Regions from separate parts of the Acidovorax sp. NN32 genome, predicted to be linked through region 2. Evidence: predicted binding sites of a transcription regulator. Region 2 holds the regulator's gene; each other region holds the start of a gene.
What was found. Region 2 encodes sigma-54, which starts transcription at its own class of promoters, with help from an activator protein. Its sites were predicted from a motif close to TGGCANGNAANCTGCTTT; they were not measured.
Positions count from the first base shown of each region.

Region 1 (7,924 bases), 1.1 Mb from region 2:
GTGGCCGATGGGATGCCGTTGGCGGGATTGGACGCTGACGATTCGGGGGTGGCAGCGGCACCGGCCGCCACGGTCAGGGCTTCGGTGGGGGCCTTGGCTGGCGCACGCGCAGCGCCCCGCGACACGACGGCGAGGGGGGTGGCCCGGGCCGGGGGCTTTTCAGGCAGCGCGGCCAGGGAGGTGCCATCGGGCGGAATCTTGGCAGGCTTGTCCACCAGCACCGCCGCAGGGGCCCAGGTGAACTGCGCTTGCGCCAGGTCCATGGGCTGGTAGTCCCAGATGCGCGCACGCTGGGCGGCGGTGGTTCGCCGGCCGTCTTGCACGGGCTGGCTGTCCAGTGCCAGGGCGCCACCCTGGCCTGCGATACGCTCGCGCTGCACGGCATCCGAGTTGCGCATGCGCTCGCGCAGAATGTCCAGTTCCTCCCGCGTGACCAGCGATTGCACGGGGTAGGCGCGCTCGTTGTTCCAATAGCTGTCGAAACTGCGGGAGAGATCCTGCACCACAGGCCCTGCTGCCAGCACGTCCAGGTCCACAAAATTGCCGGAGTCGGCATTGCCGAAATAGGCGTCCCCCAGGTTGCGGCCCCCGGTGACGCCCATGGCGTTGTCGGCGATGAAGAGCTTGTTGTGCATGCGCTGCTGCACCCGCGAAAAGTCGCTCAACGCGCTGAACATGCGCCCCAGCGGCGAGCCCCGTGCCCCGGTGAGCGGGTTGAACATGCGCATCTCGATGTTGGGTACAAAGGCCAAGCGCATCACCTGCGCATCGCGGCCCACGCTGTGAAAATCGTCCAGCAGCACCCGCACCCGCACGCCGCGCCGGGCTGCGGCCACCACGCTGAGTAGCAGGCGCTCGGTGCTGGCGTCGGCATGGATGGCGTAGTACTGCAGGTCCAGCGTTTTCTGCGCGGCATCTACCAGCGCCAGGCGGCTGCTGTAGGCTGCCTGTGGCCCGCTGAGCAGCAGGAACCCCGAGGGGTGGCGGCCGCCTGCCGATGCCCGGCGATCCTCCACGAGTTGGCCCAGGGGCGTCCCTGCGGGGGAGGCCAGGGCGCTCGACACCGGCCGCTCCACGTCCTTGGGCAGGCCGGCGCAGCCGCTGGTTGCGCCTGCGACGATGGCGGCCAAAAGCGCCAGCCAGCCGTAGCGGGCCGTGTTGCCCAGAAACGCTGGAATGGCAGGGGTCGATAAATGCATGGCGCGATTGTGACCGTGTGGCGGTGGCTGCGCTTGTCAGACGCGGCGCCAACTCCGCCACAGTGGCTGCCCAGGCTGGTAGCCGCCTCCTCAGCATCTCACCGGGCTTACCAGCTCACTTCGCGGTCTGGCGTGGCGCTGATCTTGTGGATCGACAGGTCAGCCCCGTCAAATTCTTCTTCCTGCGTGAGCCGCAGGCCCACCGTGCTCTTGAGAATGCCATACACCACCAGGCCACCCACCAGCGCCCAGGCCACGCCCAGGGTGCTGCCGATCAACTGGGCCGAGAAGCTCACACCACCGAGCCCACCCAGCGCCTTGCTGCCGAAAATGCCTGCTGCCAGCCCGCCCCATGTGCCGCACAGGCCATGCAACGGCCACACGCCGAGCACGTCATCGATCTTCCAGCGGTTCTGGGTGAGCGTGAACATCACCACAAAGATTGCTCCTGCCACGGCACCGACCACCAGCGCTCCCAGCGGGTGCATCAGGTCCGACCCCGCGCACACAGCCACCAGCCCGGCCAGCGGGCCGTTGTGCACGAAGCCCGGGTCGTTCTTGCCCAGCACCAACGCCGCCAACGTGCCGCCCACCATGGCCATCAGCGAGTTCACCGCTACCAGGCCGGAGAGTTTGTCCACGGTCTGTGCGCTCATCACATTGAAGCCGAACCATCCCACCACCAGCACCCAGGCGCCCAGCGCCAAAAACGGGATGTTGGAAGGCGGGTGGGCAGAGATGGCGCCATCTTTACGGTAGCGGTTGGAACGCGAGCCCAGCAGGATCACGGCCGGCAGGGCGATCCACCCGCCCATGGCATGCACGACGATGGAGCCCGCAAAGTCGTGGAACTCTTCGCCCGTCAGTCCCTTGATCCAGGCCTGCACCCCGAAGTGCTGGTTCCAGGCAATGCCTTCAAAGAACGGATACACAAACCCCACAATGACCGCCGTGGCCATCAGCTGGGGCCAGAACTTGGCCCGCTCCGCGATCCCGCCCGACACAATCGCCGGAATGGCAGCCGCAAAAGTGAGCAGGAAGAAGAACTTGACCAGTGCGTAGCCGTTCTGCTGCGCCAGCGATTCCGCACCCACGAAGAAATGCGTGCCATAGGCCACGCTGTAGCCCACCACAAAATACACCACGGTGGACACCGAAAAGTCCACCAGGATCTTGACCAGCGCATTCACCTGGTTCTTTTTGCGAACCGTGCCCAGTTCCAGAAAGGCAAACCCTGCATGCATGGCCAGCACCATGATGGCCCCCAGAAGAATGAACAGGGCATCAGTGCCCTGTTTGAGTGCTTCCATAACGTCCTCGCGCGATTGGTTGATCTGTTCTGGTGCGTTTCGAACCTAGCTACCAGATTTGCACCAAGTTGAAGCAAAAATCGCGCCAAAGAATGGTGCGTTGTTTTGCACTGTTTTGGTGTGGTGCGAAAAGGACTGGGGAGGAGAGGTGACAATGGGCCGTGCCGCGAGGGTCGTCGCCGCCCAGCAGGGATGACGACGGCGCGAGCGCGCAACTGCCATCCAGTGAAAGTTGCGAGGTATCTGGCTTGTGCAAAGCCCAAGTTTTGAGCGAGTTTGGCGCTGGTGTCTTTGTGAGAGTTTTTTTAGTATCAAAACGCAGCCGCCTTGCCGAGGCTGTCGTCTTCTGCTGAGGTGGGCTGAGCTGGGTGGTGGTGGCGGGTCATCTTTGTGCTGCGCGGGTGAGCGCCCCTTGCGGCTGGGGGCTTGCATTGTTTTGCAGGCACTTCCCACTGGGCTGCGCCCGCAGAGCCCACCAGCTGCTGTTGTTCGGTCGTTGCCCCACCCATTTTTTACCTTCCGCATGGCGAAGCCCGTGCCTGCCGGGAGTGTGGGGTGGGGGAGTTAGAAACTGTCGCGTCCCTGCACCCGTGCCACAACACGCAAGTCCGCGCCCAAGGTCTCTACGGACTTGAATTCCAGCGCCAGCCCATCGGCCAAGGCCGTCAACGGGCCAAAGTCTGCAATTCCCCGTCCCGCACCCAAAAGCCGTGGTGCTAGGTACAGCAACAGCTCATCGACCAGGCCTTCTCGGACCAGAGAGCCATTGAGCTTGTGCCCAGCCTCTACATGCAGCTCGTTGATGCCCCGTTGGCCCAGGTCCTGGAGCATTGCCGAAAGATCGACCTTGCCGTTCGCATTGGGCAGGTGGATCACCGTAGCCCCACAGGCTTGCAAAGCTGCTTTCTTGGTTTCGTTGTCGGAGGCTGTGTAGACATAACAATCGCGCCCTTTCATCAGCAGATTGGCGTCGGTAGGCAATTGCAACTGGCTGTCCACCACCACCACATGGGGCTGGCGTGGCGTGGGAACTTCGCGGACGTCTAGCCGGGGGTTGTCATCCAGCACGGTGCCAATGCCCGTCAATACAGCGCACGCCCTGGCCCTCCACGCGTGTCCATCCGCCCGCGCAGCGCGTGACGTGATCCACTGGCTGGCGCCATTGTTCAGGGCGGTGGTGCCATCCAGCGAGCTTGCAACTTTCAGCCGCACCCATGGCGTGCCCCGGATCATGCGGCTGAAAAAACCAATGTTGAGTTCTCGGGATTCTTCAGCCCCCGGGCCGACCACGACCTCCACCCCTGCCGCACGCAGCCGGTCAAACCCGCGCCCGCCCACCAAAGGGTTTGGGTCCGCCAACGAGGCCACCACTTTGGCAACACCCGCTTGGATTAGTGCATCGCAGCAGGGGCCGGTTCGCCCATGGTGGGAACAGGGCTCCAGCGTCACATAGGCTGTGGCGCCTGCCGTGTCGAACCCCTTGCCGCTGGCGTCGCGCAGGGCCATGACTTCAGCGTGCGGCCCACCCGCTTGCTGGGTAAAGCCCTGGCCAATGACTTCACCATTGGGGCCTGCGAGCACACAGCCCACGCGGGGATTCGGGGTTGAAAGAAAAAGCGCTTGAGTGGCGATCTCAAGCGCATGGGTCATAGGGGAAGGCACCGAAGATTGCATTACACCCCAGATGGTAGCTTAGGGCTACTTATTCCAGCACTCAGCGGCAGTAATGCCCGGGCCCATGTTAATCGCACTTCGTGTGCCAGTGTGAGTCAATGTGAAGTCGCCACACTGGTCTCCTGCCTGCGGCCCAGCTTTGCGAGTAGCCACCAATGTGAATGTGGAATTGGTATTGCCGGGCTGAAACCCTATGGTGTAGCGCTTTTGAGGATCGGCAGTCCAAGTGAAATTGGCTGGCAAAGCCCCAGTGGGATAGACGCCCGTGGCGGTAGCAGCTCTCTCTAGCCACAGTTGAGCTTGCAACAAGCCTGCCCGGGCATCTGCCCGATGACCGCGACGCACATATTCGGTGTAGCTGGGGATGGCAATGGCACTCAGTATGCCCACAATGGCCACCACAATCATGAGTTCAATGATAGTAAAGCCATTTTGTCGCATGGTGGTCTTGCTCACTTGGTGTGTCATACGTTCTTCGTCACTGTATCTGGCGCCAGCTCGGACGCAACGACTGTTCGGGCATGGCGGCAAGATTTTCTTTATTGTTCTTCGCGTCAATATCTACGTTTTCGAATTTATCTTTCTTGATGATGCTGTGTGGTCCCTTGGCAACTTTCGCCCGAGAAATACTGATGTACTTGGCATCGGGTCCAGATCCGACCATGACACCGTCGCCATCAGCCATATTGAACTTGCCATCTTTGTTCTTGTCCACAATTTGCACGGCCGGACTCTTACCGTCCATGATATTGATGAATGTGCGGTATTGCCGCTCGGCGTCTACTGAAGTGGAGTCGCAGCTCTCCACGTTCGGGTCAACATCAGATCCTTTGGCTGGCACTTGCGACCACACAGTCAATAGGTTGCTGGCATCGTAGTACGGCATCGGTTTGAGCAGTCGCTCTCCGACGGCGGGGAGGTCGATGTACCAACCATTGAACTCTGCCCATGTATCCCTCTTCAGAGCGCTCACTTCTTCGATGGCTCCGTAGTCGCCACCATCTACTTCAATGAATTGGCGTTGAGCGAGTTTGGCTACGGTGACACCAGTACCCAGGGCTGCGGGTACGGGCACGCAGTCGGGTCCAGGGCAAGTTCCAATACCACCAGGATGCACCTCCAAACGCTTACCCAAGCCAGTTGAGACTTCGCGGTAACGTGTGTTATCGAGCACTGAGTAAAGACTTTGTACGTCTACGCTAGACGGGTCGTCCTTGCCGGCATTACGGCCAGTTCCAAACGCCACCATCATGCCGCCTACGCGGACGGTTTTGGCGGATGCCCCGCTACCGATCTGCATGGTGCGGTCGTTTGCGCGTACTGTGGGCGGGGCAGAGATAGGCTGGATTTTCGTGCGAGTTACGCCATTCAAAGCCGCCGGGCCGCGTGCTGTGAAAAGCGGACTCCCACTAAAGGCGACTTTCCAGTCGGCAGGGGCTGCGCTGGTGAGGTCAAACTTCCACAAATTGCCCCTGTTGTCTCCGGCGTAAGCTATGTCGACGCGGCCATCGCCGTTGATGTCCACGACGCGGGGGGCGGCCAAGCCATTGTCTACTGCGTTGCCGGTGCCGGGTGCATCGGTGGTGGTGGGAATGCGTATTAGTTCCTTGGCGCCGTCCAGATACTGAATAAGCAGCACTGGACGTTGATTGGTGCTGTTGTAGCCATTACCCATCACCGCAGCCCAACGGTTGTTGCTCATGCGGGTAATTTGCGTGGTTCGCATGGCATCGTTATCGTCAAGAACGGGCTTGGCTACGATGAAACCGATGTCCTTATCTTCTTCAACAGCAGTTTCGCAAGCAATTTTCTCGGCGCCAGTCATCGCTGCGCAGTTAGGTGCTGGTTCGCTGCTGCCACGGGTTCGATCCAGTTTTACCAATGCCGACGCATTACTTTCCGTAAAGCTGAGCGTACCAGTGGCAGTGGGGTTCGTCACATCAAGCACATAGTACCCTTTACCCCCCAGCCCCAGGGTTCCCACCAGCAGCGTACGCCAGTCAGGGACATAGGTCGCATAGTTGGGATCGGCCGGGTCCTGGATCCCTCCATTCATATCCACATCTCCTGTCATCGGTGACCCGTCAACAAAATATTTGTGAGAGTTGTTGTAGGAGGGGTCTGTCAGTTGCGTCAGAGATGGCAGAACGCCTCGTGGAACATAAGCGATTTTCTCGGCGCCACCGTCTTTGGCTCCTGTAGCACTCTCGTTAGCTGCGAAGCCGTGCAGCATGCCATCGTTGCCGCCGACATACAGCATGCCAGGGCGATTTTTATTAGTACGAGCAAACGCGGCATACCCTTTGAGCAGAGAGTCGCCGGTGGGAGCGCCGACATACCACACGTCAGAGTTAATGATGTCGCCTTGGCGGCTTTGACGTTCGCGGTAGGGTTTTGTGACGGTGTAACCGCTAATTTCTGAGCCTTCCTTGCTGCGCTCGCCGCGAATGTATTCCAAGCGTTCCTGACCCTTAGAGGCTCCACCGTCAGTGCCTGTCACATCCTTTTGTAGCCAGAGCTTTTGTGCCGTGCTCAGATTGCTCTCGTCGGACGCCCACTTGAATGGCATGCCACCTTTGGGCTTGGTGGTTTCCCATTTGTCGTTCCAACTTAAGATGAGGCGGCTAGCCACACTGGCAAGCGTGTCAAGCCTGTCAGCGGTGGTTTTTCCATCCCATGAGGGGTCGGGGATGGTTGTGCCGTCGGTTTTCACCCTGTCGGCAGTAATGGCGCCTTTCCAAGCCTTGCTGGGTTCGTAAGAAGCTGTGTATTTCCCAACTTCGCTGCGCGATACATTGGAACCGCTTGTGGCACTGGCGCTTAAGTCGGGGTCTGTGGCGGTGTTAATTTGTTGAAAAATTTCACGAAACGCTTTCTGTAAGTCCTCACCTTTTTCGACTGCATAAAATCGGCCTCGACCATTTAGAGCCGCGTGCCACATATCGAGAGCGCGTCTATTTTCGTCGCCCATATTGGGCCAAGTCTTGTTGCCCGTCACCAAGTCCAGAAAGCTGTTGTCGTAGCCAAAGGGGAGTTTCTGTGTAGGCGCCACAATGGTGGGTGCTCCGGGCCAAGTAACGGCATCGTTACTAAAGCCGATGGTGTAAGTCACCATGTGAGGCCAAGTAGCGGGGTTGTAGCGCGGGTTCCAGTAGCGATCGAGGATTGCGGGTTTGCCCGTCAGGTCATTACCAAAATTTTCGGTGGAGGGTGCTTTCCGGTAATCGGCAGCCGCCTCCATCGTGCCCGTCATTCCCGTGGCTTGCATGGGTTTGGCCCAACTATGAAAAGCCCAGTCCGCTAACGTTTGACTAGTCGTATCGCGATACAGACGCGTTTTTGCTTGATCCGAAGAAGTGCCGCCATACACAACTCCATCGGGTAAGGTTAGATTTGTCGCGTTATCGCGATAGTTGGTGTCAGTAACATCGGATATAGCATTATTCCAGCGTCCATCGGACATCATGATGTGATACGTGCGACGGCAAGCTAGATATGGAGCTCCCTTGGTGCCGGGATCACTGGCCCACGCACTATTCGTACCGAGGGGACGGCGCATGTAACCGTCTGCCTGCTTAAACATAAGGTGCGAGGCCGTATTGTCGTAGGGCGTCAGTCCATTGATGAAGTTAACCAAGTTACTGCGATGCGTCCCCTCCAGGGTGCGCATAGAGTTCGTCTTCATCGTTGTGCTGTCGACGTTCTTTGCACCCGTATCATGTTTACTCCACATTGCCTGCC
Region 1 is NZ_CP199679.1:3,817,746-3,825,669, reverse strand. It holds gene ACT89O_RS17620 (phospholipase D family protein) at 1-1,199, opposite strand, end outside; gene ACT89O_RS17615 (ammonium transporter) at 1,307-2,509, opposite strand; gene ribD (bifunctional diaminohydroxyphosphoribosylaminopyrimidine deaminase/5-amino-6-(5-phosphoribosylamino)uracil reductase RibD) at 3,074-4,159, opposite strand; gene ACT89O_RS17605 (type IV pilin protein) at 4,208-4,624, opposite strand; gene ACT89O_RS17600 (pilus assembly protein) at 4,662-7,924, opposite strand, start outside.
Region 1: the regulator sigma-54 is predicted to act here: its motif matches at 2,580-2,597, upstream of ACT89O_RS17615 (ammonium transporter).

Region 2 (7,924 bases):
CTCGGCCACGCCTGCGCGCTCAGCATTGCGCTGCGCAAAGTCGACCATGCGGAAGGCCACATCACTGCCAAACAGGGGCACAGCGCTTGTCTGTATTGCGCTTTCAGCTTCGTTTTTAATAGCATCCCAGACATGGGCCTGGAACGGCAGCAGCTTCTCGAACGCAAAACGCCGCAGCATGCCCGCCGGGATGCGGCAGGCGATCTGCGCGGCCTCGATCACGATGGTGCCGCTGCCGCAGCAGGGGTCGTACAGCGGCTGGGGGTTGTCGCCATGCGGGTCCCAGCCGCTGGCGGCGATCATGGCGGCGGCCAGGGTTTCTTTCAGTGGCGCATCGCCCTTGTCCTCGCGCCAGCCGCGTTTGAACAGCGGCTCGCCCGAGGTGTCGATGTAGATCGTGGCCTCGTCGGTGGTCAGGTGCAGGTGGATGCGCACATCGGGCCACTGGGTGTTCACGTCGGGCCGCACGCCGCTTTTGGCGCGAAAGCGGTCGGCCACTGCGTCTTTGACCTTGAGACCTGCGAAGTTGAGGCTCTGCAGCGGGCTGTGCTGGGCCGTCACCTCGACCTTGAAGGTCTGGCGCGTGGTGAACCAGATTTCCCAGGCCACGTCGCTGGCCATGGCATAGAGATCGTTCTCGGAGCGGTACGGGCGGTGCGCCAGCTGCACCAGCACGCGCTGGGCCAGGCGGCTGTGCAGGTTGAGCAGCAGCGCCTCGCGCCACGAGGCGCGCAGCAGCACGCCGCCGCGGCCGACCAGCAGGTCTTGCCCCGTGAGGCCGGTGATGCCATGCACCTCGTCGGCCAGAAAGCCCTCCACACCAGCGGCGCAGGGGAGAAAAAGTTGGAGTTGGTTCATGTCGATGGGGAGGATACGCGCTCAGACAATGCGTGGGAATCCGGCGTTCCCGCGCGGGCCAGCAGCAATTGGCGGATGGATTCGGGGATCGGCGCCACCTTGCGGTCGGCCTTGCCGATGAAGACGATGCCGATCTTGCCGCGCGCCACCTCGCGGCCTGAGGTCTTCTCGGTCATGCAAAAGACCAGGTCAAACCCATAGCGGTTGAAGTCCGCAGGCGCCATCTCCACGCGCATGGTCTCGCCATGGAAACCTTCGGACTTGTACTGCGCCACGATGTCGCCGACCACGATGGACAGCCCGCCCACGTCGGCCTCGGGGTAGCCCAGCGACTGGAAGAAGCGCACCCGCGCTTCAGAGACCAGGCTCAGCAGTTGCGCGTTGTCCAGGTGCCCGCCCTGGTTGACGTGGCTGATGTAGATCTGCAGCTCGGTGGCAAAGCCGAAGTGCGGGGGGAGGTCGAAGACGATGCGGGCCATGGTGGGGTGGCGGATAGAAAAACGAAAAATTCAAACAGGGCGAGCCATGCGCCCCCAACCGGGGTACCTACAGCGCCTTGCGCAGGTTGGCCGGCGCGATCTTGAGCGCTTCGCGGTACTTGGCCACGGTGCGGCGTGCGCACTCGATGCCCTGTTCCTTGAGCATCTCAGCGATCTGGCTGTCGGACAGCGGCTTGGCGGGGCTTTCTGCGGCCACAAACTGCTTGATGAGGGCGCGCACGGCGGTGCTAGATGCGTTGCCGCCGGTCTCGGTGCCAAGGCCGGAGCCAAAGAAGTACTTCAGCTCATACGTGCCAATTGGCGTAGCCATGTATTTGGCGGTGGTCACGCGGCTGATGGTGGATTCGTGCAGGCCCAGTTCGTCGGCGATGTCGCGCAGCACCAGCGGGCGCATGGCCAACTCGCCGTGGGTGAAGAAGCTTTTTTGCCGCTCCACGATGGCGCGCGAGACGCGCAGGATGGTGTCAAAGCGCTGCTGGATGTTCTTGATGAACCAGCGCGCCTCCTGCAGGCGCTGCTGCATGCCCTGGTGACCCTCGCCGCCCTTGTGGCCGCGCAGGGCGCCAGCATAGATGTCGTGCACGCGCAGGCGCGGCATCACATCGGGGTTGAGGCTGACGATGAAGTTGTGCTGGCCATCGCGTCCATTGGCACGCCCGGCTTTGCGCACGATGACATCGGGAATGATGATGTTGCGCTCCACGTCGGCAAAGCGACGGCCGGGGCGGGGCTCCAGGCGAGCGATCAGCGCCATGGCGGCGCGAGTGCGCTCTTCGCCGTCGCCACACAGCTGCGTCAGGCGGCGGATGTCGCGGCGGGCCAGCATCTCCAGCGGCTGCTGACAAATGCGCAGCGCGGTCTGCACCGTGTCGGGGTCAGCATCGCTGTCCTCGTCGGCAGCCAGCGCCGTGAGCTGCAGCGTCAGGCATTCGGCCAGGTTGCGCGCGCCCACGCCGGTGGGCTCCAGGCTTTGCAGCAGGCGCTGGGCCACGGTGAAGCGGTGCACCAGCTCTTCAATCTGCTCCAGGTCGTCCGGCCCGGCCAGGCTGATAGCCAGCTCTTCCAGCGACTCTTCGAGGTAGCCGTCGTCGTTGAGCGATTCAATGAGAAAACGCAGCGCTGCGCGGTCAATCTCTGACAAGCGCAGCGCCAGTGCCTGACGGTGCAAAAAGGCGGTCAGCGATTCATGCGAACGGGCCAGCTCGGTGGCGTCGGCCTCGTCGCCTTCGGAGTCGTTGCGGTTGCGGGCGGGCGCATCCCCGCCCCACTCCGCGTCGTTGGGCGCCATTTCTACCGTGCCGTCACCGCTCCAGTCAGGCTCGTCAGCGCCAGCACTCGGCGTTTCAGCATCATTTTGGCCTTCAGCGCTTGTGCTGCTTGCGCTGCTAGCTCCTGAAAATATAGCATCATCGGCGCTGTACTCATCGGGCTGCGCGGGCGTGTCGGCGGCTTCCAGGCCAAACTCCTCGCGCGGAGCTTCGTCGGCATTGCGTTCGAGGAACGGGTTTTCGTCGAGCATCTGCTCGACTTCCTGCGAGAGTTCGAGCGTGGACAACTGCAGCAGCCGAATGGACTGCTGAAGCTGGGGGGTCAATGCAAGATGCTGCGAGACGCGCAGCGAGAGTCCAGGCTTCATTGATTGAGCGCCGCCGGGCCGCCCCAAGGCGTGAAGGCCCCTTCGGGGGGCAGCGCAGTACACGAAGTGACAAGCGTGGGGGCCATGTCTACATCCTGAAGTGTTCGCCAAGGTAAACACGTCGTACCTCGGCGTTGTCCACGATCTCGGACGGCGTGCCCTGCGCGAGCACGCGGCCATCGCTGATGATGAAGGCGTGGTCGCAGATGCCCAGGGTTTCGCGCACATTGTGGTCGGTGATGAGCACGCCGATGCCCCGCGCCTTCAGGAAGCCGATGATGCGCTGGATCTCGATCACGGCAATGGGGTCGATGCCGGCAAAGGGCTCGTCCAGCAGGATGAAACGCGGTTGTGTGGCCAGGGCCCGGGCAATCTCGACGCGGCGGCGCTCGCCGCCGGACAGGGCCATGGCGGGCGAGGCGCGCAGGTGGTCCACGCGCAGCTCCTGGAGCAGGGCCGTCAGGCGCTCCTCGATGGCGTCGCGCGAGAGCGGCTGACCGTCATCACCACGCTGCAGTTCCAGCACGGCGCGCACGTTCTCTTCGACCGTGAGTTTGCGAAAGATCGAGGCTTCCTGAGGCAGGTACGACAGGCCCAGGCGCGAGCGCCGGTGGATGGGCATGTGGGCCACCGATTGGCCGTCGATGCGGATGTCTCCCTCGTCGCTGCGCACCAGGCCCACGATCATGTAGAACGAGGTGGTCTTGCCCGCGCCGTTGGGGCCGAGCAGCCCCACGACCTCACCTTTTTGCACGACCAGCGAAACGTCCTTGACGACCTTGCGGCTGCCATAAGACTTCGCCAGGTGCTGCACCTCCAGGCGGCTGCCCGCCTGGGAATCAGGCCCCAGGCGGCTGCCCGCCTGAGTGTCAGGACCGGTACTCACAGCGGGCCCACTCACTTGGCGCCGCCGCCAAGGCTGTTGCTGGGGCGCAGCGCCGGGGCTGAGGCCGGGGACGCCGCCTCGGGGGCCGCCGCAGCGGGCGGTGGATCTTTGGGGGCCAGCACGGCGCGCACGCGGCTGCCCGGCGCGGGGGCATCGCCCGCAGCGTTGGTGGCGGTGCGCTTTCCGTCCACGGAGAACACGTCGGTCAGGTTGTTGTAGACAATCACGGCGCCGGTGATCTCGTCGCTGAGCACAGCGCCCCGGTAGCGGCGCAACTCGGCACGGGTGATGAAGCGCACGTTGTCGGCCTTGCCGTCGTACTCGATGACTTCGCTCTCGCCTTCGATGAACTCGTCGGGTGCTCCCGGCAGGGTGTCGCGCTTTTGCCGGAAGAAGGCGCGCTTGCCAGGCTCTGCCGTGACCACACCGTACTGGTAGCCATCGGCATCCTGACGCACATCCAGCCGCGCGCCACGCAGCACGATGGAGCCCTTGGTCATGACCACGCGGCCAGAGAACACGCTGGTTTGCTTGAGCTCATCGTGGCGCAAAGCGTCCGCCTCGATGTTCATGGGCTTGGCGCGGTCGGCCTTTTCGGCATGGGCCACACCGAAGGTGCAGGCCAGGGCCGCGAGCAGGAGGATCGGAAGGAGGCGATGGTTCATAGGGCACGAATCTTGCAATCATTGTAGCCACCCCGTCGCGTTCCTCCATGAAAAAAGCCCGCATGTGCGGGCTTTTGCCAATGGGAACCGGCGGCCGGGCGAAAACCGTCAGCCTTTGCGGGCCACTGTCGCCAAATGTTCCACCACCTGCAGCACGTTTTGCATGCTGCCCGCCATGGTGCCATCGGTGTAGAACTTGCCCGCCACACCCATCGAGGGCACGCCCTCCACACCGTAGGCGTCCTGCAGTTGCGAAGCACGGCGAACTTGGTTGGACACGCTGAACGAGGTGTAGATTTCCTTGAACTTGGTGGCGTCCACACCCTGTTGGGCCACCCAGGCAAAAATTTCGTCGTCCTTGGCCAGCTTCTGCTTTTCCACATGGATGGCGCGGAACACCTTGGCGTGCAGGGCTTCGAGCTTGCCCATGCCTTCCAGGGCGTAGTACAACTTTTGCTGGGGCACAAAGCTCGCGTTGAAGGCCACGGGCATACGACGGACGGAGAGGTCCTTGGGGGCGGCCTTGACCCAGGCGTCGAGCGCGGGTTCAAAGGCGTTGCAGTGGGGGCAGCTGTACCAGAAGAACTCGATCACATCGACCTTGCCCGCAGGCGCGTCGGGCGCTACCGGCTTGTCCAGCCGCCGGAAGTCCTTGCCCTCCTTGAACTGGCGGGCCTGAGCCAGCGCGGGGGTGGCCACTGGCAACGTCAGGGCGGAAGCGGCAACCGCCGAGGCGGCGGACAAAGAAAACTCACGGCGTTTCATGACAAAGACTCTCCTGTTACAGGTCTGGGGGATGTGAGCCATGCCCCCGCAAAAAGTTCAGCCACCCGAAGTCTGGCGCGTCAGCGCTGCACGCGCACCAGCGCCGACTCCAGACCGGCGCCATCGAGCTTCTCCTTGAGCTGCTCGGCGTCGTCGCGTTTGGTGAACGGCCCCACACGCACGCGGAACACCGCCCGGCCATTTTGCTCACGCTCGCTCACGCGGGCCTCCCAGCCCAGCATGGCCAGCTTGGCGCGCTGCGCATCGGCGTCCGCCTGGGTGCGGAAAGCCCCGGCCTGGACAAAGTAGTCGAACGGGTCCAGATTGCCCTTGGCAGCAGCCTTGGCCACGGCCAGATCGCCCAGCGGGTCGGCGCCGGGCTTGGTTTCAGCCTTGGCCTCGGGCTTGCTGGCAGCGGGCTTGGGTGCAGGCGCCGATGCCACAGCCCGAGCATCCGGCGCGGCCGGGGTGGGCGCCGAGGCAGCCACAGCGGGCGGGGCTGCCGGGCGAGCCGGGTTCTTGCCATACAAAGGCGAATTGGGATCCCAGTTCTTGTTCTTCTGGGTCTCGGCGGCGTCCATGTCCACGCCCCGGCCATTGCCCTTGTTGAGGAAGGGCACCGGCACCTTGGTCACGTACACCGCCACAGCCAAGGCAGCGCCCAGGCCCACGATGACCCCAACGATAAAGCCGACGATGGTCCCGCCCGTCTGTTGTTTCTTCATAGTGACTGCTTACATTCTGGCTGGAGCCGACACGCCCAGCACGGCCAGGCCATTGTGCAATACCTGCGCGGTGGCGGCGACCAGCGCCAGGCGGGCATTCTTCACGGCCTCGTCATCCACCAGGATGCGCTCGGCGTCGTAGTAGCTGTGGTAGCTGGCGGCAAGGTCGCGCAGGTAGAAGGTCACATCGTGCGGGGCTTCGCCGTCGGCCGCAGCCGTGAGCATTTCGGGGTACTTGGCCAGCTGCAGCATCAGCGCCTGGGCCTGTGGGCCTTCGAGAGCCGACAGATCAACGTCGTGCAGCGAAGCCACGTTGCCACCGCCAGCCTCTTGCCACGCGCGCAGCACCGACTGGATGCGGGCATGCGCGTACTGCACGTAGTACACGGGGTTGTCGTTGTTCTGCGCCACGGCCAGGTCCACGTCGAAGGTGTACTCGGTATCGGGCTTGCGGGAGAGCAAGAAGAAACGCACGGCGTCCTTGCTGGTCCATTCGATCAGGTCGCGCAGCGTGACATAGCTGCCTGCGCGCTTGCTGATCTTGACCTCTTCACCGCCCTTGACCACACGCACCATCGTGTGCAGCACATAGTCGGGGTAGCCCTGCGGAATGCCCACGTCGGCCGCTTGCAAGCCCGCGCGCACGCGGGCAATGGTGCCGTGGTGATCCGTGCCCTGGATGTTGACGACCTTCGTGAAGCCACGCTCCCACTTGGCGATGTGGTACGCCACATCGGGCACGAAGTAGGTGAAGGAGCCGTCCTGCTTGCGCATGACGCGGTCCTTGTCGTCGCCGTAGTCCGTGCTTTTCAGCCACAGCGCGCCATCTTGCTCGTAGGTCTTGCCATTGGCGACGAGCTTGTTCACCGTGGCCTCGACGCGGCCGCTGGTGTACAGGCTGGACTCCAGGTAGTACTCGTCAAAGTGCAGGTTGAACGCCTGCAGGTCCTTGTCCTGCTCGTTGCGCAGGTAGGCCACGGCGAACTGGCGGATGTTGTCGTAGTCCTCTACGTCGCCGTTGGCCGTGAACTCGCGGTCGTCGGCCTTCACCGTAGCCTTGGCCTTGAAGGCCTCGGCAATGTCGGCGATGTAGTCACCGTTGTAGAAGTTCTTGGCCAGCGGGTTGTCGCTGTCGGTGGGCCAGCAGTCGTCGCCGGGCTTGAAGCCCTTGGCGCGCAGCTGCGTGCTCTTGGTCAGCGTATCGATCTGCACACCAGCATCGTTGTAATAAAACTCGCGGTGCACGTTCCAGCCCTGGGTGCTGAACAGGTTGCAGATGGCATCGCCTAAAGCAGCTTGGCGGCCGTGGCCCACGTGCAGGGGGCCGGTGGGGTTGGCCGAGACAAACTCGACCAGCACGCGCTGGCCGTTGTCGGGTTGATAGCCGAAACGCTCGCCAGCGGCCAGCACCTCGCGCACGACTTCCTGCTTGGCGGCTGGCTTCAAGCGGATGTTCAGAAAGCCCGGTCCGGCGATTTCAATGGCATCCACCCAGCGGGTGAAGGCGGGCGTGGCCTCCAGTGCGGCCTTGAGCTGTTCACCCAAGGCGCGGGGATTGAGCTTGAGCGGCTTGGCCAGTTGCATGGCGGCGGTGCAGGCGAAGTCGCCATGGGCCGCCACCTTGGGGGATTCAAACGCCGCCTTGGCGCCAGCGCCAGGGGACAGGACTTCCAGCTCGGCTGTAAGCGCAGCGAGCAATTCATTTTTGGCTGTGAGCATCGGCGGATTTTACGGGGCCGGGCCGGGGCGCTCACCGAGCATGCCGCCAGCACCGCCAAAGCAGCCCTGCGCAGCCAGTACGCAACAGATCGTAAAGAATCATGGCCTGGCCTGCGGCGTGTCAGCCCCGTCTCCAGGGCATACGTTGTAATCGGGCAATCCGACGCAGG
Region 2 is NZ_CP199679.1:4,902,099-4,910,022, forward strand. It holds gene ACT89O_RS22685 (THUMP domain-containing class I SAM-dependent RNA methyltransferase) at 1-858, opposite strand, end outside; gene ACT89O_RS22690 (acyl-CoA thioesterase) at 855-1,337, opposite strand; gene ACT89O_RS22695 (RNA polymerase factor sigma-54) at 1,405-2,994, opposite strand; gene lptB (LPS export ABC transporter ATP-binding protein) at 3,083-3,880, opposite strand; gene lptA (lipopolysaccharide transport periplasmic protein LptA) at 3,892-4,545, opposite strand; gene ACT89O_RS22710 (thiol:disulfide interchange protein DsbA/DsbL) at 4,654-5,310, opposite strand; gene ACT89O_RS22715 (SPOR domain-containing protein) at 5,391-6,035, opposite strand; gene argS (arginine--tRNA ligase) at 6,045-7,754, opposite strand.

Region 3 (7,924 bases), 190 kb from region 2:
GGGCCGCTATCAGATAGACAGGGAGATTGGCAAAGGGGCGATGGGCGTGGTCTACCTGGGAAGAGACCCAAAGATTGGACGCGTGGTTGCCATCAAGACCCTGGCGCTCGGCGAAGAGTTCGAGGGCGACGCACTCATCGACGCCAGAGCCCGGTTCTTTCGCGAGGCAGAAACAGCGGGGCGCCTGCAGCACCCCTGCATCGTGACGATCTTTGATGCCGGCGAGGAACACGATCTGGCCTACATCGCCATGGAGTTCCTCAAAGGCGCAGACCTGGCGCGGGCCTGCCATGCTGGGCATCTTCTACCGGTGGCCACGGTGCTTTCCATCGGAGCGCGCGTTGCCGAGGCGCTGGACTACGCCCACGCGCACAACGTGGTGCACCGCGACATCAAGCCTGCCAACATCATGTTCGACGCCGCCACGGATGCCGTGAAGGTGACGGATTTTGGCATTGCACGCATCACGGATTCCAGCAAAACACGCACAGGACTGGTTCTGGGAACCCCGAGTTTCATGTCACCGGAACAACTCGCAGGCAAGAAGGTAGATGGCCGGTCAGACCTCTACTCATTGGGTGTCACGTTGTTTCAGCTGCTGACGGGCTCGCTGCCGCTGCGCGGGGAGTCGATGACGGAGCTGATGCACAAAATCGCCAACACGGAGGCGCCCGACATTCGGCAGCTGCGCCCCGAGCTATCCCCCGCCGTGGCGCGCGTGGTGGCCCAGGCCCTTCAGAAACGCCCGGAGGCCCGGTACCAGACGGGCCGGCAATTTGCCGCCGACCTGCGGCAGGCGGGCGTGGCAGCCGGACAGGCGGGATCGCCGGAGCCGGGAGCAGTCGTCTATGATGCGGACCGCGATGCAACAGGGCATGAAATGGCGGATTTTCAGAGAACCGTGATGGAGCAACCCGCTGGGCGGGGCGCGGCATCCCCTCCGATTTCAGGCGCCCGATGACGCTCGCCCCAACATCCATGACCTACGAATTTTTCGCACGCACCGACAAAGGCCGCGTGCGCACCAACAACGAAGATGCGGTGGCGGTCGACCGGGATGCTCAGGTCGCCATCCTCGCCGATGGCATGGGCGGATACAACGCTGGTGAAGTGGCAAGCGGCATGGCCACCACGTTCATCCGCACCGAGATGGCCCGCTGGTTGGGGCAGGCCGGCAGCACTCCCCAATCGACCGACGTGCGGCGAGCCCTGGAGATCTGCGTCGAGAACGCCAACCATGCCATTCTGGGTGCCTCGCTTTCCAACCCCCAATATGCGGGAATGGGCACCACCCTGGTGGTCGGGGTTTTCCACGGCAGCCGCCTCATCCTCGGACATATTGGCGACTCCCGCTGCTATCGCCTGCGCGATGGCACCCTGCAGCAGATCACACGTGACCACTCCTGGCTCCAGGAACAGGTTGATGCCGGCCTGCTTACAGCGCAGCAAGCCGCGCTGTCGTCCAACCGCAATCTCGTTACCCGTGCGCTGGGCGTAGAGCCCAATGTCATGATGGAAGTCAACGAGTTTCAGGTGGCCCCCAATGACTTGTTCCTAATGTGCTCAGACGGCCTCACGGACATGGTCGCTGACTCAGACTTGGCGGAGCTGGTGCGAACACCGCTGCCTTTGGAGGAAAAAGCCACATTGCTCATCGACACTGCCAATGCGAACGGTGGGCGTGATAACGTCAGCGTACTGCTGGTGCAAGCGGCTGCGGGGGGCAAGAAACGCGGCCTTATGTCCCGATTGCTAGGGGCCGCGTAAGTGGCGCCGACTACAACAATTACTCATCACATCAGGAGTGGATCATGCCCAGAATGATCGTTTCAATCGACGGGGTTGTCATCAAGGAAGTGCAACTGACCAAAGAGCGCACTACGCTCGGCCGCCGCCCTTACAACGACATCGTGATCGATAACCTCGCCGTGAGCGGCGAACATGCCGTCATTCACATGGCAGGCCAGGATGTGGAAATTGAAGACCTGGGGAGCACCAACGGCACCTACGTCAACGCCAAGGCTGTCAAGCGCCAAGAACTGCGCAATGGCGACACCGTTGAGGTGGGCAAGTACAAGATCCGTTTCCTGCACGAGGCTGAAGGGCAAAACTTCGAGAAGACCATGATCTTCAAACCGGGAATGGTGCCTCCGTTGGGCACGGCATCCCGGCCTGCCCCGCTGGGTGCTGCCACTGCCCCGCCCATCTCCGGGGTCATCCGTGTGATGTCTGGTGCCGCTGCGGGGCGGGAAGTGTCGCTGCAAAAGGTGGTTACCACCATCGGCAAACCTGGCGTTGCCGTGGCCTCCATTACTAAGCGGCATCAGGGCTTTGTGCTGGCCCATGTCGAGGGCCCCGACATGCCCCTGCTCAATGGTGCTTCCATCGGCACATCTCCTGTACCTCTCAAACACGGTGATCGGCTGGAGTTGGCAGGTACGGAAATGCAGTTCGAACAAAGCTGACGGCCGCACCCGGGCCTCGCGCCCCATCTGGCAATTCATCTGCCGACCTTGTCGCCGGAACCCATGCAATCCAGACTTTTGCATCTGTTCCGACGGCACGCTCGCCGCACGGCAGTCACCCTGATTCCGTTAGCGTTTGCACTGCTGCACATTTCAGGAGCCCTTCATCTCCAGGTGCTGGAGCGGCTCGAAAACATCATCTACGACACCCGGCTGCGTGCGACCATGCCGCGGACCCTGGATGAGCGTATCGTCATCGTTGATATTGACGAAAAAAGCCTTGATAGGGTGGGGCACTGGCCTTGGGGACGGGACAAGCTTGCTGCTTTGACGCAAGAGCTGTTTGAACGGCAACAGGTCGCGCTGGTGGGGTTCGACGTCCTCTTCGCCGAAGCAGACGGAAGCTCAGGCCTCGCAAACCTGGAGCGTTTGGCCAAAGGGCCTTTGCGGGCGCAGACAGGCTTCAAGGAACAACTGGCGCGCCTGGCTCCCGCTCTTGACTACGACGCACTCTTTGCCCGCGCTCTGCAAGGCCGACCTGCGGTTCTGGGCTATTACTTCACCAGTGACCGGGACGGGAGAACAAAAGGTGTTTTGCCAGCACCCGCCTTGCCCGCAGAAAGACTTCGCGGCCTACCGTTGCTGGCAACCTCCTGGGGAGGATATGGCAGCAACATCAAGGAGCTGGCGCACGCCGTACCCGCTGCGGGCTTCTTCAATTCCATCACCGATGACGATGGTGTCGTCCGATCTCTCCCATTGCTGGCGGAGCATCAGGGAAATTACTACGAATCCTTGGCCTTGGCGATGTACCGTACCCTGCTCGACCAGCCGGAAATCCATCCCCACTACGCCCATGCCAATCCAGAAGGGAAGCACGACATACTCCAGAGCATCGTGCTACGCCAGGATGGCCGCGATTTCGCGCTACCGGTGGACACACGGCTTGCAACCTTGATCCCCTTCCGCGGCCCTGGTGATGTAAATGGCGGGTCATTCCGCTACGTGTCCGCGTCAGACGTTCTGGAGGGCAAACTGCCAGCCAACAACCTGCAAGGACAATTGGTTCTGGTGGGCTCGACAACCCCCGGTCTGCTCGACCTGCGCGTAACCCCCGTAGGCCGAACCTATCCCGGCGTGGAAACCCACGCCAATATGCTGTCCGCCTTTCTCGATGGCAAAAGCATCGTGCGACCCGACTACGCGGTGGGCTTTGACGCTGCACAGCTGCTCTGTGCAGGTGTTTTGCTGGCCGTCGCCCTGCCCGCGCTGTCAGCCACCTCCGCGGTGCTTCTCAGCCTGGGGGTGGTTGCAGCGCTGGCAGGCCTCAACCTGTGGCTTTATCTCGCCCAAGGCTTGGCAATGCCACTGGCGACGGTAATCGTGATGGCGGTACTGGCATTCGCGCTCAACATGGTCTACGGCTACTTTGTGGAAAGCCGATCCAAGCGGGAACTGGCTGCGCTGTTTGGCACCTACGTGCCACCCGAGCTGGTGGACGAGATGGTCAAGCAGCCCGAAAACTACAGCATGCAGGCCACCAGCCGCGAACTGACCGTCATGTTCTGCGACATGCGGGGGTTCACCGCCATGTCGGAGCAGATGGAGCCCCTGCAGCTGCAAGCCCTGCTCAACGACGTGTTCAGCCAGCTGACCCACATCATTCGCAGCCACAGAGGCACCATCGACAAGTACATGGGGGACTGCGTCATGGCGTTTTGGGGAGCGCCGGTGCCCACCGCAGAACACGCGCAACTGGCAGTGCAGGCAGCGCTGGACATGGAGCGTGCGGTTGAGCAGATCAACCTGTTGCACCGAGAGCGCGGGCTCCCCGAGATTGGTATCGGGATTGGCCTGAATACCGGCACCATGTGCGTGGGCGACATGGGTTCGGACATCCGACGCAGTTACACGGTCATTGGTGACGCGGTCAACTTGGGATCACGCCTGGAAGGCTTGTCCAAACACTATGGCGTGCGCACCGTGGTGAGTGAATCCACCCATGCCCAGGCACCGGATTTCATCTGGCAAGAGCTGGACCTGGTGCGCGTCAAGGGCAAAGCCCAGGCTGTGGCTATCTATTCGCCAGTTGCCCCGCTACAGACCGGGATGCCGTACAAAGTGGACGAATTGTCCATATGGAAACACTTCCTGGAGGCCTATCGCGCCCAGGACTGGGCACAATGCGGCAAACTGCTGGTGAACTTACAGCAAACTGCCGCGCCCTCCGCCCTCTACGAACTGTATGCCGCCCGAGTACAAACCTTGCAAGGGCAGAGCGTTAACCCCGGATGGGACGGCGCCACCAATTTCGACACCAAATAGACAGGTTGGCCCATGAAGGTTCGTGTGCTGGGTTGCTCCGGAGCCATCGCCAAAGATTGCCGGACCACTTCGTTCCTTATCGACGACAACATTTTGGTCGATGCCGGTACAGGCGTGGGCGACCTCACACTGGACGAGATGCGCAAGATCGACCACGTGTTTCTCACGCATTCACACCTGGACCACATTGCAGCGCTGCCGCTGATGCTCGATGCCGTGTCGTCGCTTCGCCAAGCCCCTGTACACATTCACGCTTTGCCGCCGACCATTGAGGTGCTGCGCACACACATCTTCAACAATATCATCTGGCCCGACTTCTCGTGCATCCCGTCGGCAGACTATCCATTCATGCGGTTTTGTCCGCTCAATGTGGGCGAACAATGCACCACCGCTGGAGTGGTCGTGGAGGCCCTTCCGGCCGTCCACACCGTGCCCGCCGTGGGCTACGCCGTTCAGGGACTCAAAGGATGGTGGGTCTTCAGCGGCGACACTGAACGAAACCCGGCCTTCTGGGAGCGTGTGAACCAGCTGCCCATTTCCATGCTCGTCATGGAAACCGCATTCAGCGAACGTGAAAGCGCACTGGCCCGGCGTAGCTTGCACCTGTCGCCACAGACGCTGCTGGCAGAACTGCGCTTGTGCGAACAGCTGGGCTGTCAGGTGTACATCACCCACACCAAGCCGGCTGAAACGGAAGTCATCATGGGCGAGATACGCAAGCTGCTCGCAGACGAGGCCGCCAAACCTTCGGACGAGAGTTCCCCATTCAGCATTCAGTGGTTACAGGCAGGGCAGGAATTCACCTTGTAGCCAGCGTTGTTCGCGCCACCGCCCTCTCGTGTGCCGCTCTGCATCAATGACAAATCCCGCACAGCTTGCAACCAAATATGCACTTAGCGACAGTCGTGACGGGACAAAAATGTCACTTATGGTCTGCTGCAGCCGGATATTGACGCATGTAACCATACAGCGAGCCGGGTTCATGAAGGGTAGAGACCGGTGCCTGCAGGAGCATCCAGCTGGCACGAGAAATGCTGTATCCAGATCACACCTGGAGAATTCTTCTGCAGGTTGTTAATTGCAATCGACCTCCAAGGAGTTTCTTATGAAGCGTAATCTGCAAAAGGGTTTCACACTCATCGAACTGATGATCGTTGTAGCCATCATCGGTATTCTGGCTGCCGTGGCGCTGCCTGCGTACCAAGACTACACCATCCGCGCCAAGGTTTCTGAAGGCCTGAGCTTGGCATCGGCCGCGAAGACGGCAGTTGCGGAAACATTTGCGAATACCACGCAAGGTACTATTGAAGCCTATGGAGGCGTCGGTCCGATTACCGCTCCCGCGCTTGGCAACACAACGTATGGGTATCAATATACCGCCGGCACCAATGTGGCGACGATTGCGATTGCGGAAACTGCCGTCGCTGCGCCCACAGCAACTTCTGGTCGGATCACCATTACTTATGCCGGCACCCTTGGCACCACTTTGGGCAACCCACTGGTGCTGACCCCCGGCTCTGGCACAGTCACCAATTCCGCCGTGCCGTCTGCCGTTTTGGTATCAGGTGCTCCAGTTGTGTGGGGTTGCGGCATTGCTGCCACCGCATCTTTTAAGTATGTTCCGGCAAACTGCCGCTTTAACAATCTCTAATATTGACGAGATGAGAGAGGCCGCCTTGTGCGGCCTTTTTTTTGGCGAAACACATTTGAATGCCGCTGTACTTTCATTCGTCACTCATTCAAGTCAAGTGCTACTTCGGCTGTATGGAGGAAGAAGGCATGAAAAAGCACCTTCAATCGGGATTCACTTTGATCGAGTTAATGATCGTGGTAGCCATCATCGGCATTTTGGCGGCGGTGGCTCTGCCCATGTATCAAGACTACACCATTCGTGCCCGGGTGACGGAAGGCCTTAGCCTGGCAGGCACGGCCAAGACGGCGGTGGTGGATTCGTTCTTTACAGTGCCGAGCGGTGGCATCTTGCCCTACCCCGGCACGGGTGCCCCGGTGGCGGGCAGTTATGGTTTCCAATACACCCCGGGTACACATGTCACCTCGATTGCCATTGGCGCCATCGCCGATGTCGCCGCGCCCGTATTGCCCGAAGGCCGCATTACGATCAGCTTTGGGGGTGGCGTGGGTTCAGTATTGGGGACTCCGCTGGTTCTGACCCCCGGCAGCGGTACGGTGAGTAACGCGGGGGTCCCTGCTGCGCCGCTAGCCGCAAGAGCTCCTGTAGTGTGGGGTTGTGGAGTGGCCTTGACGTCCGCCTTCCGCTACGTGCCGGCCAATTGCCGCTATCCCCTCTGATATGCGGCTGTGGTTTATAGGGGTTTGCATTCTTTACGTTTGATGTTGGCCTATTTTTCTCCAATGCGTATCCGCTACCGGGCGGCCTTGAAGGCTGCGGCCACACACTTGCTCGTGACCATCTTGGTAGCGACGCTGGCCGCAGTTCTGGTTTTTTATGTTTGGTATCCCTGGCCGTTCTATGAAATCGTGTCAGGCCGTGAACTGTTTTGGTTGGTAATAGGGGTGGACGTGGTGTGCGGACCGTTGCTGACCCTGGTGTTGTGGAATCCAGCTAAGTCGGCAAAAGAACTGACCCTAGACATGTCACTAGTCGGTTTGGTGCAGGTTGCAGCGCTGACCTACGGAATGAGCACCGTGACGGACACCCGGCCAGTACGCTTGGTGTTCGAGGTGGACCGGATCCGCTTGGTTTCGGCGTCGGAAATCAACCCCGCCCAGTTGGAGCTTGCAGTCAAGGGCCTTCATAAGCTCCCCTGGACGGGGCCAGTACTCGTAGGCATCCGGCAACCCAAAGACAATCAGGAGATGATGGAAAGCATCGACCTGTCACTGAAAGGGCTGGAGCCTTCGCTGCGGCCGGACTGGTGGCAAACATATGATCTGTCGGTTCCGGAAGTGCTGAAGGCGGGGCGTTCAATAGCCGTCTTGAGAGCAAATCGTCCAGCAGATGCAGAACGAATAGACGCTGCAGTACGAGCCGCTAAATCCCCTGAGTCCGATCTGCTCTGGCTGCCGCTGACAGCGGGGCGTAGCTCTGATTGGGTAGTTTTGCTTCACAAAGCATCTGCCTTGCCCGTGTCTTACGCCCGCGTTGATGGATT
Region 3 is NZ_CP199679.1:5,095,687-5,103,610, forward strand. It holds gene ACT89O_RS23610 (CHASE2 domain-containing serine/threonine-protein kinase) at 1-961, shown strand, start outside; gene ACT89O_RS23615 (Stp1/IreP family PP2C-type Ser/Thr phosphatase) at 979-1,767, shown strand; gene ACT89O_RS23620 (FHA domain-containing protein) at 1,812-2,465, shown strand; gene ACT89O_RS23625 (CHASE2 domain-containing protein) at 2,529-4,790, shown strand; gene ACT89O_RS23630 (3',5'-cyclic-nucleotide phosphodiesterase) at 4,803-5,600, shown strand; gene ACT89O_RS23635 (pilin) at 5,896-6,441, shown strand; gene ACT89O_RS23640 (pilin) at 6,570-7,100, shown strand; gene tfpZ (TfpX/TfpZ family type IV pilin accessory protein) at 7,143-7,924, shown strand, end outside.
Region 3: the regulator sigma-54 is predicted to act here: its motif matches at 5,811-5,828, upstream of ACT89O_RS23635 (pilin).